2 regions of the Micromonospora sp. CA-248089 genome follow, and region 2 is predicted to be linked to the other one. Evidence: riboswitches for the same ligand, from Rfam matches in the RefSeq annotation. Region 2 holds a riboswitch; the other holds the start of a gene.
The links. Region 2 has a riboswitch for ZMP and ZTP ahead of ACQP26_RS15770 (bifunctional 5,10-methylenetetrahydrofolate dehydrogenase/5,10-methenyltetrahydrofolate cyclohydrolase). Riboswitches for the same ligand answer to the same signal wherever they lie in the genome.

Region 1: another riboswitch for ZMP and ZTP. It lies ahead of ACQP26_RS17065 (glycine hydroxymethyltransferase); the one in region 2 lies ahead of ACQP26_RS15770 (bifunctional 5,10-methylenetetrahydrofolate dehydrogenase/5,10-methenyltetrahydrofolate cyclohydrolase).

What each region holds. Positions count from the first base shown of each region.
Region 1 is NZ_CP192016.1:3,581,601-3,588,898, forward strand. It holds gene ACQP26_RS17050 (S8 family peptidase) at 1-12, shown strand, start outside; gene ACQP26_RS17055 (hemerythrin domain-containing protein) at 119-619, shown strand; gene ACQP26_RS17060 (SDR family NAD(P)-dependent oxidoreductase) at 685-1,491, opposite strand; ZMP/ZTP riboswitch at 1,597-1,686, shown strand; gene ACQP26_RS17065 (glycine hydroxymethyltransferase) at 1,705-3,141, shown strand; gene ACQP26_RS17070 (hypothetical protein) at 3,208-3,459, opposite strand; gene ACQP26_RS17075 (PLP-dependent aminotransferase family protein) at 3,487-4,830, opposite strand; gene ACQP26_RS17080 (alpha-hydroxy acid oxidase) at 4,832-5,935, opposite strand; gene ACQP26_RS17085 (alpha/beta hydrolase) at 5,928-6,902, opposite strand; gene ACQP26_RS17090 (cytochrome P450) at 6,899-7,298, opposite strand, start outside.
Region 2 is NZ_CP192016.1:3,314,101-3,321,398, forward strand. It holds ZMP/ZTP riboswitch at 1,022-1,103, shown strand; gene ACQP26_RS15770 (bifunctional 5,10-methylenetetrahydrofolate dehydrogenase/5,10-methenyltetrahydrofolate cyclohydrolase) at 1,117-1,983, shown strand; gene ACQP26_RS15775 (endonuclease/exonuclease/phosphatase family protein) at 1,988-2,767, opposite strand; gene ACQP26_RS15780 (sulfite exporter TauE/SafE family protein) at 2,996-3,715, shown strand; gene ACQP26_RS15785 (GNAT family N-acetyltransferase) at 3,700-4,503, shown strand; gene def (peptide deformylase) at 4,483-4,992, opposite strand; gene ACQP26_RS15795 (MarR family winged helix-turn-helix transcriptional regulator) at 5,014-5,511, opposite strand; gene pip (prolyl aminopeptidase) at 5,560-6,510, shown strand; gene ACQP26_RS15805 (chorismate-binding protein) at 6,614-7,298, opposite strand, start outside.

The DNA.
Region 1 (7,298 bases), 270 kb from region 2:
GCGGTCAAGTAACCCGATCCGCGTGGACCGGGCCCGGCAGCGATTGCCGGGCCCGGTCTGTTTGTCCTGGTCGGGCGCCGGGTAGGGGGCCATTCGTCAGCCGACTTAGGAGGTAACGGTGTCCACCGACGCGATCGTCCTGCTCAAGGAGGACCACAAAGAGATCCGCCGCCTGTTCAAGGCCTTCCAGGAGGCCGAGGAGGGACCGGCGAGCAAGCGCGGGAAGATCGTCGGGCAGATCCTCGAAGCTCTCACGGTGCACACCTACCTGGAGAACGAGGTGATGTACCCGGAGGTCCGCAAGCTGGTGCCCGACGTCGAGGACGACGTCCTGGAGTCGTACGAGGAGCACCACGTCGCGGACGTGCTCTGCTTCGAGCTGTTCACCATGGACGCCGACGACGAACGCTTCAACGCCAAGACGACGGTGCTGATCGAGAACGTGTCGCACCACATCGAGGAGGAGGAGCAGGAGTGGTTCCCGAAGGTCCGCGAGGCGCTCGGCCGTAACCAGCTCCAGGAGATCGGCCAGCGGATGCTCGACCTGCGGCCGAAGGCGCCGAAGACGCCGACCGCCCCGAAGGCGCTGAAGAAGTCGATGGACGCCGTGGTGGCCTGACACCGGCCCCGGAACGCGAGCGGGACCACCCCTTCCCTCGGGGCGGTCCCGCTCGCGTTCGGGGTTCAGTCGCCCGAGCCGGGCTCGGCCATCTTGCGGTGCTGCTCGGCCTTCAGCCGATCCGGGATGATCTTCCCGGCGGCCACCTGGATCTTGTTGACCAGCGAGCCGGCGGCGACCTTGTGCTCCCCCTTCATCAGCGCCTCGAACGCGTCCTCGGCCACCGTGCGGGGGTCGTCCTTGGGCCCCTTGCCGACTCGGGTGTCCTCCATGTCGGCCCGGTCGAAGAACTCGGTGTCGGTCGGGCCCGGCATCAGCGAGGTGACGGTGACACCGCTGTCCTTCAGCTCGTTGCGCACCCCCTCGGCGAAGGACTGCACGAACGACTTCGAGGCGTTGTAGACCGCCTGGTACGCCCCGGGCATGGTGGCGGCGATCGACGAGGTGAACAGCACCCGCCCGGCGCCCCGGCGGATCATGTCCGGCAGCAGCAGCTTGGCCAGGTGCACGGTCGAGCGGACGTTCAGGTCGATCACGGTCAGCTCGTCGTCCAGGTCGGTGCCACCGACGAAGTCCCCGCCCGCGCCGCGCCCGGCGTTGAGCGCCAGCGCGTCGACCGGGCGCCCCAGGCCGGTCACCTCCCCGGCCAGCCGCCGTACGCCCTCGGGCGTGGCCAGGTCCACCCGGACCGGGTACACCTCCGGGCCGCCGTCGCGCCGCAGGTCGCCGGCCGCCCGCTCGATCGCCGCGTCCTCGGCGGCGACCACCACGTCGTACCCGTGCTCGACGAACTGGACCGCCAGCTCGTACCCGATGCCGCTGGACGCGCCGGTCACCACGGCGAGCGGCCGTCCGGTGCTCGGTGTGGTCATGGTCGTGCCTCCTCTCCCCCGGGCCGGGTCGGGGCCGGCCCTCCCCACGGTGTGCCCCGGGACGGGCGGCCCAACCCCGCAGGTCCGGGCCGGGCCGGTAGGATCGGCACAGGCCGTGACTGGCGCGTGGAGATGGAGCACCATCGGGGAGCGGCCTCGTCATGAGGACGCATGCCGAGCGCCTGGGCCTTCCGCACGTCACCTGGAGGTCGCATGTCGCGCAACGCCGAGTCCACCGCCTTCCGCAGCGCGCTGGAGGTCGTCCGCGGCGTCGAGCCGCGGGTCGCCGACGCCATCGCCGCGGAGCTGGCCGACCAGCGCGAGTCGCTCAAGCTCATCGCCAGCGAGAACTACGCCTCCCCGGCGACGCTGCTGGCGATGGGCAACTGGTTCAGCGACAAGTACGCCGAGGGCACCGTCGGACGCCGGTTCTACGCCGGCTGCCAGAACGTCGACACCGTCGAGGCGCTCGCCGCCGAGCACGCCCGGGAACTGTTCGGCGCGTCCCACGCGTACGTGCAGCCGCACTCGGGCATCGACGCCAACCTGGTCGCGTTCTGGGCGATCCTGGCCGACCGGGTCGAGTCGCCCGCGCTGAAGAAGGCGCAGGCCCGGCAGGTCAACGACCTCACCGAGGCCGACTGGTTCGCGCTGCGCCGCGAGCTGGGCAACCAGCGGATGCTCGGCATGTCGCTGGACGCGGGCGGCCACCTCACCCACGGCTTCCGGCCGAACATCTCCGGCAAGATGTTCGACCAGCGCAGCTACGGCACCGACCCGGCCACCGGCCTGATCGACTACGACCGGGTGGCCGAGGCGGCCCGCGAGTTCAAGCCGCTGATCCTGGTCGCCGGCTACTCCGCGTACCCCCGGAAGGTCAACTTCCGGATCATGCGGGAGATCGCCGACTCGGTCGGCGCCACCTTCATGGTCGACATGGCCCACTTCGCCGGGCTGGTCGCCGGCAAGGTCTTCACCGGCGACTTCGACCCGGTGCCGCACGCCCACATCGTCACCACCACCACGCACAAGTCGCTGCGCGGCCCGCGCGGCGGCATGGTGCTCTGCGGGCCGGAGCTGGCCGACCAGGTCGACCGGGGCTGCCCGATGGTGCTCGGCGGGCCGCTGCCGCACGTGATGGCCGCCAAGGCGGTCGCGCTGGCCGAGGCGCGCCGCCCCGACTTCGCCGACTACGCCCAGCGGATCGTCGACAACGCGCAGGCGCTCGCCGACGGGCTGCTGCGCCGGGGCGCGACGCTGGTCACCGGCGGCACCGACAACCACCTGGTGCTCATCGACGTGTCCGGCTACGGCCTGACCGGCCGGCAGGCCGAGCAGGCGCTGCTGGACTCGGGCATCGTGACCAACCGCAACTCGGTGCCGCAGGACCCGAACGGCGCCTGGTACACCTCCGGCATCCGCATCGGCACCCCGGCGCTGACCACCCGGGGCCTCGGCGCCGCCGAGATGGACGCCACCGCCGAGCTGATCCACACCGTGCTCAGCCAGACCACGCCCGGCACCGGCCCGGACGGCGCGCCGTCGAAGGCGAAGTACGTGCTGGACCCGGCGGTCGCCGAGTCCGTCGGCAAGCAGGCCGCCGACCTGCTCACGCCGTTCCCGCTCTACCCGGCGGTCGACCTGGGCTGAGCGCCCGACCGAACACGAAGCGGCGCCCCGGGAGAACGGTCTCCCGGGGCGCCGGCGGTTCACGGGTCAGTTCAGCGGGCGCTTCAGGTGGTAGCGGTGGACCTCGGTGCTGCCCTGCACGTTGTTCACGTCCTCGGCGGCGGACACCAGTTCCCAGCCCTCCCGGCCGACCCGGTTGAGGTGCGCGATCGCGGTGTCGCCGTACGCGGTCACGTCGGTGCGTGACCCGTCCGGGCCGTACCACACGAACGAGACGTGGAAATTGCGACCCTGACCCTGATACCGACGAACGAGCAACGCGTACTCCCAGGCAACCATTCGTCCATTATCAACAGACGAACGGAGTCAGGAAACACGCACTGTGGCGGAACCCTGACACTGTGGCGTCACCTCGGCCGTCATGGTGTCCGTGACCAGCGCGGCCAGCCGGTCCAGGCCGACATCGATCGACTCCGGTGTGACGGCGCTCACCGACAGCCGCAGCGCGTTCACCGGTGTGCCCGCGTCGTAGAAGTGCGCCATCGGGGTCCAGAGCACGCCGTACTCGCGCGCCGAGCGGTGCAGCAGCGCGTCGTCCACCGCGAACGGCACGCTCACCACCACGAAGAACCCGCCCGCCGGGACGGTCCAGGAGACCGGCCCGCCGGCCGGGAAGCGCCGGGTCAGGCCGTCGACCAGGTGGCGCAGGTTACGGGCGTACGCGGCCCGCTCCCGCACGTTCGCGGCCACCAGCGAGCAGTCGTGTGCCAGCAACGCGCCGCCGATCACCGCCTGGCTGACCGGCGACGTGTTCACGGTGACCATGCTCTTGATCTTCGCGAGGTGGTCGGCGAGCGGGACCACGCTGCCGTCCGCCTCCCCCACCCGCTGGTCGGCCACCACGTAGCCGACCCGGGCGCCGGGCAGCACGGTCTTGGCGAACGAGCCGAGGTAGACCACCCGGCGCGCCGTGTCCAGCGCCTTCAGGGTGGGCCGCCGGTCGGTGCCGTCGGCCGGGAACAGGCCGTACGGGTTGTCCTCAATCAGCAGCAGGTCCTCCTCGGCGGCCAGGTCCAGCAGCCGCCGCCGCTGCGCGGTGTCCATGCTGACGCCCGACGGGTTGGCGAAGTCCGGCATCACGTAGCAGGCCCGGGGGCGCAGCCCCTCCGCGCGGGCCCGGCGCACCCCGGCGCGCAGGTCGGCCAGGTCGACGCCGCCGGGACCGCCGGCCACCGGGCGCACCGGCAGGTCGACCAGGCGGGCCGCGCCGGTGAGGCCGACGTACGTGGGCGCGACCGCGAACAGCACGTCGGCCGGGCCGGCCCGCAACGCGCGCAGCACCAGGAACATGGCCTCCTGGCAGCCGACGGTCACCACCACCGACTCCGGGTCGACGGTGAGCCCCTCGTCCACGGCGAGGTGCCGGGCGATCAGGTGGTGCACGACGCCCTTGGTGCGGCCGTACTGCAGCAGCGTCCGGTCCACGCCGGCCCGGTCCAGCCCGACGTCCTCGGCGAGGTAGCGGCGGAAGCGGTCCAGGTGCGTGTGCAGCACCGCCGAGTCGAAGAACGCCTCGTACGGCCGTCCGGCCGCCAGCGACACCGCGTCCGGGTAGTGCTGCGCCACCTCGTTGAGGAAGTTCATCGAGTTCAGCGCCGGGTCGCCGACGCTGCCGTGCAGCGCCGTGACGGCCAGGTCGACCGGTTCCACGTCAGCCTCCGATCCGGGTACGCAGCCGCCGGGCCGAGGCCGGGTCGGAGCAGCCGCTGAGGATGAGCGCGTCGCGCAGTTCCGCCGCGAGCAGCGCCAGTGCCGCCTCGGCGCCGGCCCGGCCACCGGCGGCCAGGGCCCAGAGCAGCGGCCGGCCCAGCAGCACGCCGTCCGCGCCGAGCGCCAGCGCGCGCAGCACGTCGACACCGCCGCGGATGCCGCTGTCCAGCAGCACCGCGCACCGCTGGTCGACCGCCTCGACCACCTCCGGCAGCACGGCCGCGCTGGCCGGGGCGGCGTCGAGTTGCCGTCCGCCGTGGTTGGAGACCACCACGGCGTCGACGCCGGCGTCCGCCGCGCGGACCGCGTCGCGCGGGTCCAGGATGCCCTTGACCAGCAACGGCACCGGGGTACGCGCGCGCAGCCAGTCGAGGTCCGCCCAGCTCAGCGCCGGGGCGAAGACCGCGCCCGTGTGCACCGCCACCGCCGAGACGCCGGGGGTGCCCTGGTGCGCCAGGTCGTCCCGGCCGCCGGGCAGGTTCGCGGCGGTGACGTGCGGCGACAGCGCGAACCCGTTGCGCGCGTCGCGCAGGCGCCGCCCGAGCACCGGCACGTCCACGGTCACCATCACCGCCGCGCAGCCGGCCGCCGACGCCCGGTCGAGCAGGTCGGCCACCAGCGCCCGGTCGCGCAGCCAGTAGAGCTGGAACCACACCGTCGCGCCGGTCGCCGCGATCTCCTCGATCGGGGTGCTCGCCAGCGTGCTGGCCACGTAGGGCACGCCCGCCGCGCGGGCCGCCGCCGCGAGCGCCGGCTCGCCGTCGGGGTGCAGCAGCCGCTGGTACGCCATCGGCGCGACAGCCACCGGCATCGCGGCCCGGCCGCCGGGCAGCGTCGCCTCGGTGGACGGGTCGTCCACACCGGCCAGCATCCGGGGCAGCACCGCCACCCGGTCCAGCGCGGCCCGGTTCGCGGCCAGGGCGGTCTCGGTGCCGCTCCCGCCGTCGACGAAGTCCCACACGTCGGCGGGAAGCACGGCCCGGGCCGGCGCGGCGAAGTCGGCCAGGCTGGCCGGCGGCACGAACCCGTCGGCCGGGTCAGCCATGGTCGGCACCCGTCGCCGCCCGCGCGTGCGCCGGGTCGAGCCCGAACGCGCGGCGCAGGAAGGCGGCGGCGCGCTCCTGGGCCTCCCGTCCGGCGTCGAACACGCCGGGCATGGCGAAGAACCCGTGCACCATCCCCGGGTGGTCGTCCGTCTCGGTGGGCACACCGGCCTCGCGCAGCCGCTCGGCGTACCGCAGTCCCTCGTCGCGCAGCGGATCGTGCCCGGCGGTGATCACCAGCGCCGGGGGCAGGCCGCTCAGGTCCTCGGCGAGCAGCGGTGACGCCAGCGGGTGCGCCGCGTCGCCCGGGTCGGCGAGGTAGTGGCTCCGGTACCAGCCGACCGAGTGCCTGTTGAACAGCAGCGGATCCTCGTCGTCGGCCGGGCGGTGCCCGGGCCGCTGGTCGGTGTTCGGGTAGACCAGCAACTGGGCGGCGAGCCGGGGACCGCCGTCGGCGCGCGCCAGCAGCGTCACCGCGGCGGCCAGGTTCCCGCCCGCGCTGTCGCCGCCCACCGCGAGCCGGTCCGGGTCGACGCGGAACTCGGCGGCGTGCGCGGCGAGGTGCCGCAGCGCGGCGTGGCAGTCCTCCACCGCGGCCGGGAACGGGTGCTCCGGGGCGAGCCGGTAGCCGACCGTCACGGTCTGCGCGCCGGTGAGGTTGACCAGCCGCCGGCAGATCCCGTCGGCGGTGTCGACACTGCCGAGCGTCCAGCCGCCCCCGAAGAAGTAGACGAGCGTGGGCAGCGGGCCGTCGCCGTCCGGCCGGTGGATCCGCACCGGCAGCGGCCCGGCCGGGCCGGGCACCGTCGTGTCGCGTACCTCGGCGACCGGCTCGACCACGCCGGAGCCGGCGCGGATCGCGGCGAGGTCGGCGGCGCGGGCCTCGGCGAGGGTCTGGGTGTAGAGCGGCGCGGTGCCGGCGGCGGCCCGTGCGGCCCGCCACGCGACCACCTGCGGATCGAGTGTCATCCGGCCTCCCCTGTGGTGACGAAGAGTTTGTCGATTCCGCGCAGGAACAGGCTCCCGCTGTACGTGTAGGGCTGGGTTATGGCGAGCCGGGGGAAGCGCGCGAACAGGCGCGGCAGCGCCAGCCGGCCCTCCAGCCGGGACACCGCCGAGCCGAGGCAGAAGTGCAGCCCGACACCGAAGGCGAGCGACGGCGGGCCGTCGCGGTGCGGGTCGAAGCGGTCCGGGTCGGGGAACCGGGCCGGGTCGCGGTTGGCGGCGGCGATCAGCAGCAGCACGTTGTCGTCGCGGCCGATCGGTACGCCGCCGAGGTCGACGCCGGCGGGCGCGGAGCGGGCCAGGAAGTGCACCGGGCTCTCCATCCGCAGCACCTCCTCCACGCAGCCGCGGGCCAGTTCG
Region 2 (7,298 bases):
CGGATGCGGGTGGATGCGGCGCGTGCGGTGGCGGTCGGGTGGGTGCGGGAGCGGATGCGGGCGGATCCGTCGATCGAGGGGGCGTTGTTCAGCGGGTCGACTGTGGGGTTGCCGGGCGACGCGCTGCTGCCGGTGTGGTCGGACGTGGACGTGTTGCTGGTGCGCCGGGAGCCCGGTGTGAAGGTGGGCAAGTTCGTGCACCGGGGGGTGCTGCTGGAGGTCAGCACGGTCACGTGGGAGGAGTTGGGCGGCCCGGAGGATGTGCTGGGGTCGTGGGTGTTCGCGCCGATGTTCCGTACCGATGGGGTGATCGCGGATCCGTCGGGCCGGCTGGGTGCGGTGCGGGAGCGGGTGGCGGCGGGGTTCGCGGATCCGGTGTGGGTGCGGGCGCGGTGTGCGGGTGTGCGGCGGCGGATCGAGGGCGGGCTGGGGGCGGTGGGCGGTTCGGCGCCGGTGGCGGAGCAGGTGCTGGCGTGGGTGTTTCCGACCTCGTTGCTGGCGGTGTGGCCGGCGGTGGCGGGGCTGGCGGATCCGACGGTGCGGCGGCGGTACGTGCGGGCGGATCGGGTGTTGTCGCGGTTCGGGTTCGCGGATCGGTATGCGGGGTTGCTGGACACGCTCGACGGTGGCGGGGCGGGTGTGGACGCGTCGCGGGTGCGGGAGCACCTGGACGGGCTGGCGGTGGTGTTCGACGAGGCGTCGCGGTTGCCGCGGGAGGGGTTCGCGTTCGGGGCGGATCTGGGTGCGGCGGGCCGGCCGGTGGTGTTCGACGGTGCGGCTGAGCTGATCGCGGCGGGCCGGCATCGGGAGGCGATGTTCTGGGTGCTGGTGACGTACGCGCGGTGTCATGTGGTGTTGGGAGCGGTGGCGCCGGAGCGGGAGCGGGCGTTCGGGGCGGTGCTGGCGGACCTGGGGGTGGCGTCGGCGGCGGATCGGCGGCGGCGGGCGGACGCGGTGCTGGCGGCGTTGCCGGGGTGGCAGGCGGTGGTGGATGCGGTGGCGGCGGAGGCTGTGGCAGGCTGAGGGGGAACGCGACTGGCGGCACGGGGATGGGTGAACCATCGGGGAGCTCGTCGTGGGGGTCGACCGCCTGGGCCTCCGCGGGCGAGGTGTCGTATGTCTTCTGCGCGGTTGTTGCCGGGTGCTCCGGTGGCGGAGCGGGTGTTGTCGGAGGTCGCCGCGTCGGTGGCGGAGCTGTGTGCGGCGGGGGTGACGCCGGCGCTGGCAACGGTGCTGGTGGGTGACGACGACGCGAGCGCGGGTTACATCCGGATCAAGCAGCGTCAGGCGGCGGAGCTGGGTTTCGCGTCGCCGCACGTGCATCTGCCGGCGTCGGCGTCGCAGGCGGATCTGCATGCGGTGCTGGCGGATTTCAACGCGGACGCCACGGTGCACGGGGTGCTGGTGCAGTATCCGATTCCGGATCATCTGGACTACGACCGGGCGTTGGCGGTGCTGGATCCGGACAAGGACGTGGACGGGATGCACCCGGTGAACATGGGCCGGCTGGCGTTGGGGTTGCCGGGTCCGTTGCCGTGTACGCCGGCGGGGATCGAGGCGTTGCTGGCGTTCCATGGTGTGCCGGTGGCGGGCCGGGAGGTGGTGATTCTGGGCCGGGGTGCGACGTTGGGGCGGCCGTTGGCGATGTTGCTGGCGCAGAAGCGGCCGACGGCGAACGCGGCGGTGACGGTGGTGCACACGGGGGTGGCGGACTGGCCGCGGTACACGCGGCGGGCGGAGATCCTGATCGCGGCGGCGGGGGTGCCGGGGATCGTGCGGCCGGAGCATGTGCGTCCGGGTGCGGTGGTGGTCGGCGGCGGGGTGCGGTACGAGGGGCGGCGGCTGCTGCCGGACGTGGACGAGTCGTGCGCCGAGGTGGCGGGGGCGATCACGCCGCGTGTGGGCGGGGTGGGTCCGACGACGGTGGCGATGTTGTTCCGTAACGCGGTGGAGGCGGCGCGGCGGCAGAGTGGTCTGGGCTGAGTGGTCAGCCGAGGTCGACGACGAGGGGCCGGTGGTCGGAGATGGTGGCCAGCGGGGTGTGGACGGCGGTGACGGCCGGTAGCCGGTCGAGGGCGTGCCGGTCGGCGAGGATGTGGTCGAGTTGGACGCGGGGTTGTCCGGCCGGGTAGGTGGGGCGCCGCGCGAGGGGCTGCCAGCGGGTGATCGCGGCGGCGGGCCCGGCGGGCAGGTTGAGGTCGCCGAGCAGGATCCGGGGTGCGGGCAGGGTGCGCAGGACGCGGACGACGCGGCGTAGCTGCCAGACGTTCCAGCCAGGCACGAAGGACAGGTGGGTGGCGGCGACGGTGAGCGGGCCGTGGGGGGTGTCGAGGACGGCGGCGAGAACGACGCGGGGTTCGTCGCGGAGCAGGACGAGTCCGCCGCCGGGACCGGGTGCGTAGATGGGTGAGCGGACGGGGGCGGCGCGCAGCCGGGTGACCTGCCAGGAGCGGACGGGGTGGCGGCTGATGAGGCCGATGCCGTAGAGGGGTTCGCCGTGGCCGTCGTCGTCGTGGGTGAGGGGGCGGAACTGTTCGCCTGGGGTGCCGACGACGGCGGCGGCGAAGCGGTGGTGGTCGGCGTGCAGGGCGCGGGCGGCCACCGCGGTGAGGTCGAGTTTGCCGCTGCGGGTCTGGTCGCGGTCGACTTCCTGCAGGGCGAGGACGTCGGCGTCGAGGTCGGTGACGGCGGCGGTGAGCCGGTCGGGGTCGACGAGCCCGTCGGTGAGGGATCGGCCGTGCAGCAGGTTGAAGGTGGCCAGGCGCACCTGGACACCCTACGTCGTCGTGGGAGTCTTGCCGGGTGCTGAAACTGTTGTGCTGTTCGATGCTGGTGTTCGTGGCGGTGGGGTCGGTGGGGGTGTGGTTGCGGCGTCGCCGGGGGCGGTGAGGCTGGCCACAGGCGGCGTCGTGGCTGGTGGTGGCGTGGGCAGAATGCGGCGGTGGATGCCCTGTCGTTGACGACGTTGCTGAGCGCTGCCCTGCTGGCCGGGTGGGTGGACGCGGTGGTGGGTGGCGGCGGTCTGTTGTTGTTGCCGGCGTTGCTGGTGGCGGCGCCGGGTGTGCCGGTGGCGACGGCGTTGGGAACGAACAAGCTGGCGGCGATCTTCGGTACGTCGACGGCGGCGGTGACGTATGCGCGGCGTACGAAGCTGGATTGGGCGGTGGCGGGTCCGGCGGCCGGGTTGGCGGTGTTGACGGCGGGCCTGGGTGCGGCGTTGGCGGGTGCGGTGCCGGGTAGCGCGTACCGGCCGGTGGTGCTCGTGGTGCTGGTGGCGGTGGCGGTGTTCGTGCTGGCGCGGCCGTCGCTGGGTGTGGTGGCGTCGCCGCAGCGGCGGACCCCGAAGCGGGTGGTGGTGGCGGTGGCGGTGGCCGGTGTGGGGATCGCCCTGTACGACGGGTTGATCGGGCCGGGTACGGGGACGTTTCTGGTGCTGGCGTTCACGGCGATTCTGGGTTCGGATTTCGTGCACGCCTCGGCGATGGCGAAGGTCGTGAACGCGGGCACGAATCTGGGTGCGCTTGTGGTGTTCGGGTTGACCGGGCACGTGTGGTGGGCGTTGGGCGCGGCGATGGCGGTGTGCAACGTGGTGGGGGCGGCGGTGGGCGCGCGGATGGCGTTGCGGCGGGGTGCCGGGTTCGTGCGGGTGGTGCTGCTGGTGGTGGTGCTGGCGCTGGTGGCCCGGCTGGGTTACGACCAGTGGATGGCGGGCTGATCGCGGTGGCGGTGCGGGCGGAGCACGACCGGGCGGTGCTGGCGGGTCTGCTGGGCCGGGATCCGGTGCTGCACGCGTACCAGTTGGGTGATCTGGACGACTTCTTCTGGCCGTGCACGTCGTGGTTCCGGCGTGACGACCAGGTGGTGCTGCTGTATCACGGGGTGGAGTTGCCGACGTTGCTGGCGTTCGCGGCGCCGGATCGGGTGGCGGATCTGGCGGGGTTGCTGGCGGAGGCGGCGCCGGTGTTCCCGGCGCGGATGTGGGCGCACCTGTCCCCCGGGCTGGAGGCGGTGGTGTCGCGCTGGTTCGTGGTGTCGGAGGCGGCGGCGCATCACCGGATGGTGCTGACGGATCCGGGGCGGCTGGCGGCGGTGCCGGCGGTGGGTGAGCCGTTGGGTCCGGCGGACGCGGCGGAGCTTTCCGGGTTGTACGCGTTGGCGTATCCGGGGAACTGGTTCGATGCGCGGATGCTGGAGACGGGCCAGTACGTGGGCGTGCGGGAGCGGGGCCGGCTGGTGGCGGTGGCGGGGGTGCACGTGTTCTCGCCGCGCTGGCGGGTGGCGGCGCTGGGGAACGTGACGACGCATCCGGATGTGCGGGGCCGGGGTCTGGGTGCGGGTGTGGTGGCGGCGTTGTGCGCCCGGCTGCGCGCGTCGGTGGATCACGTGACGTTGAACGTGCGGGCGGACAACGCGGCGGCGGTGCGGCTGTACGAGCGGCTGGGGTTCTCCCGGGTGGCCGGGTTCACCGAGTGCGCGTTGACGTCAGCGGCCGCGGCTGGGTGAGTCGAATCGGCCGGCGCGGATCTCGCGCAGGGCGCGGCGGCGGGTGTCGCCGCGCAGGGTGTCGACGTAGAGGCGTCCGCGCAGGTGGTCGGTCTCGTGTTGCAGGGCGCGGGCGAGGAAGCCGCTGCCGGTGACGGTGAGCGGTTCGCCGTGCTGGTCGTAGCCGTGGACGGTGGCGTGCAGCGCGCGGGGGGTCGGGAAGTACAGGCCGGGGATGGACAGGCAGCCTTCCTCGTCGTCCTGGAGTTCGTCGGACACCTCCAGGGTGGGGTTGACCATGTGGCCGCGGTGGCCGTCGGCGTCGTAGACGAACACCTGGGCGTTGACGCCGATCTGGGGTGCGGCGACGCCGGCGCGGCCGGGTGCGCCGAGCAGCGTGTCCATCAGGTCGGTGACGAGGGCGCGCAGTTCGGCGTCGAAGGCGGTGACGGGTTCGCTGGGGGTGCGCAGCACGGGGTCGCCGATGATCCGGATGGGGCGCATAGTCATGTCCGGAAGGCTATCCGTTGCTTACCGGTTCCGGGTGTCCGGTGGGGTGTCGAGGAGTCCGGTGTCGGCGATGCGGTCGCGCAGGGGGCGGCGGCGCAGGGCGTCGAGGACGGCGTACAGCTCGTCGGCGAGCGGCACGGGCAGTTCGGTGTCGAGGTGGCGTACGGCGGCGGTGGTGGCGGCCCATTCGGTTTCGACGGCGGGCAGCAGGGCGCGGGCGCGGTCGGTGAGGGTGACGATGCGGTGGCGGGCGTCGGTGCCGGGGCGCAGGTCGACGAGGCCGGCGCGGCGCATCTGGGCGACGGTCTGGCTGGCGGCGGAGTGGGTGACGCCGACGCGGGCGGCGAGGTCGCGGATGGGCAGCGGGCCGTCGGCGACGAGCGCGCGCACGACTGGTGAGTAGCGGGGCCGGTAGTCGGTGAGGCCGAGCCGGTCGTGGACGGCGGCGACGTCGCCGTCGAGGACGTCCAGGACGTGGCGTAGCAGGGTGCCGAGGGCGTCGCGGTCGGGGGCGGTCACGTCCACTAATGTAACAGCGCTGTTGTATCTGACTCGAGGAGGCCACTGATGTATCCACCGATCGAGCCGTACGCGCACGGCATGTTGGACGCCGGCGACGGGCAGCGCGTGTACTGGGAGACGTGCGGCAACCCGGACGGGCGGCCGGCGCTCGTGGTGCACGGCGGGCCCGGCTCCGGGGCGGGCGCGTCCTGGCGGCGGCTGTTCGACCCGGCCGCCTACCGGATCGTGCTGTTCGACCAGCGTGGCTGCGGGCGCAGCACTCCCCCGGCGTCGGATCCGGCCACCGACCTGTCGGTGAACACCACCGCGCATCTGCTGGCCGACATGGAGGCGCTGCGCGTACACCTGGGGATCGACAGGTGGCTGCTGTGCGGCGCGTCGTGGGGGTCGTCCCTTGCCCTGGCGTACGCGCAGCGGCACCCGGATCGCGTCAGCGCGCTGGTGCTGTTCAGCGTGGTCGCCAACACCACCCGCGAGATCGAGTGGGTGACCCGGGACATGGGCCGGGTCTTCCCGCAGGAGTGGGCGCGGTTCCGCGACGGCGCGCCCGAGGCCGACCACGACGGCGACCTGTCCGCCGCGTACGCCCGGCTGGTCGCCGACCCGGACCCGGGCGTGCGGGACCAGGCGGCGCGGGACTGGTGCGACTGGGAGGACGTGCACGTGTCCCTGGCCGGCGGCTACGCGCCGAGCCCCCGGTTCGCCGACCCGGTCTTCCGGTACGGGTTCACCCGACTGGTGACGCACTACTTCGCCAACCGGGGTTTCCTGCCCGACGGGCAGCTGCTGCGCGACGCGGGCCGCCTCGCCGGCATTCCGGGGGTGCTGGTGCAGGGACGGCTGGACGTCAGCGGCCCGCCGGACATCGCCTGGCAGCTGACCCGGGACTGGCCGGACGCGCGGCTGGAGATCGTGGAGTCCGGCGGCCACGGCGGCGGGCACGGCATGAGCGAGCGCGTGGTCGCCGCCCTGGACTCCTTCGCCGCCGCCGGCTGAGCCGCCGCACGCGGCCGCCACCGGCCCGCGAGCTCCCGAGCCGCCGCGCGCGCCCGCCAGCGCCCGGGCCGCCGCCGCGGAGGCCGAGCCGCCGGACAGCCCGTCAGCCGGCGAGCAGGGCGCGGATCGGGGCGGCCTTGGCGGCGGCCTCGGCGACCTCGGCGGCCGGGTCGCTGTCCCAGGTGATGCCGCCGCCGGCCCACAGGTGCAGCAGGTCACCGTCGGCGGCGGCGGTGCGGATGGTCAGGCCCAGGTCGAGGCGGTCGGGGCCGACCCAGCCGAGCGCGCCCATGCTCGCGCCGCGTCCGACGGGCTCCAGCGCGGCGATGCGGGCCAGGGCGGCGTGTTTGGGTGCGCCGGTGACCGACCCGCCGGGGCACACCGCGCGCAGCAGGTCGGCCAGGCCCAGGCCGTCGGCGGGCGCCGCCGACACCGTCGACTCCGCCTGCCACAGGTCACACCAGCGGCGTACGGCGAACAGCTCGTCGACGCGCACCGAGCCGGTACGGGCCACCCGGGCCAGGTCGTTGCGTTCCAGGTCGACGATCATGACGTGCTCGGCGCGTTCCTTGGCCGAGGCGAGCAGGTCGCGGCGTCCGGCGGCGGTGGCCGGGCGGGTGCCCTTGATCGGGCGGGTGACCAGCCGGCCGTGCTCGACGGCGATGAGGGTCTCCGGGGAGGCGCAGCCGAGCGCCCAGCCGGGGCCGTGCAGGGTGCCGCCGTAGCGGGCGCCGGGTAGCGCGGCGAGGCGGGCCAGCGCGGGGCGCGGGTCGCCGCTGTAGCCGGCG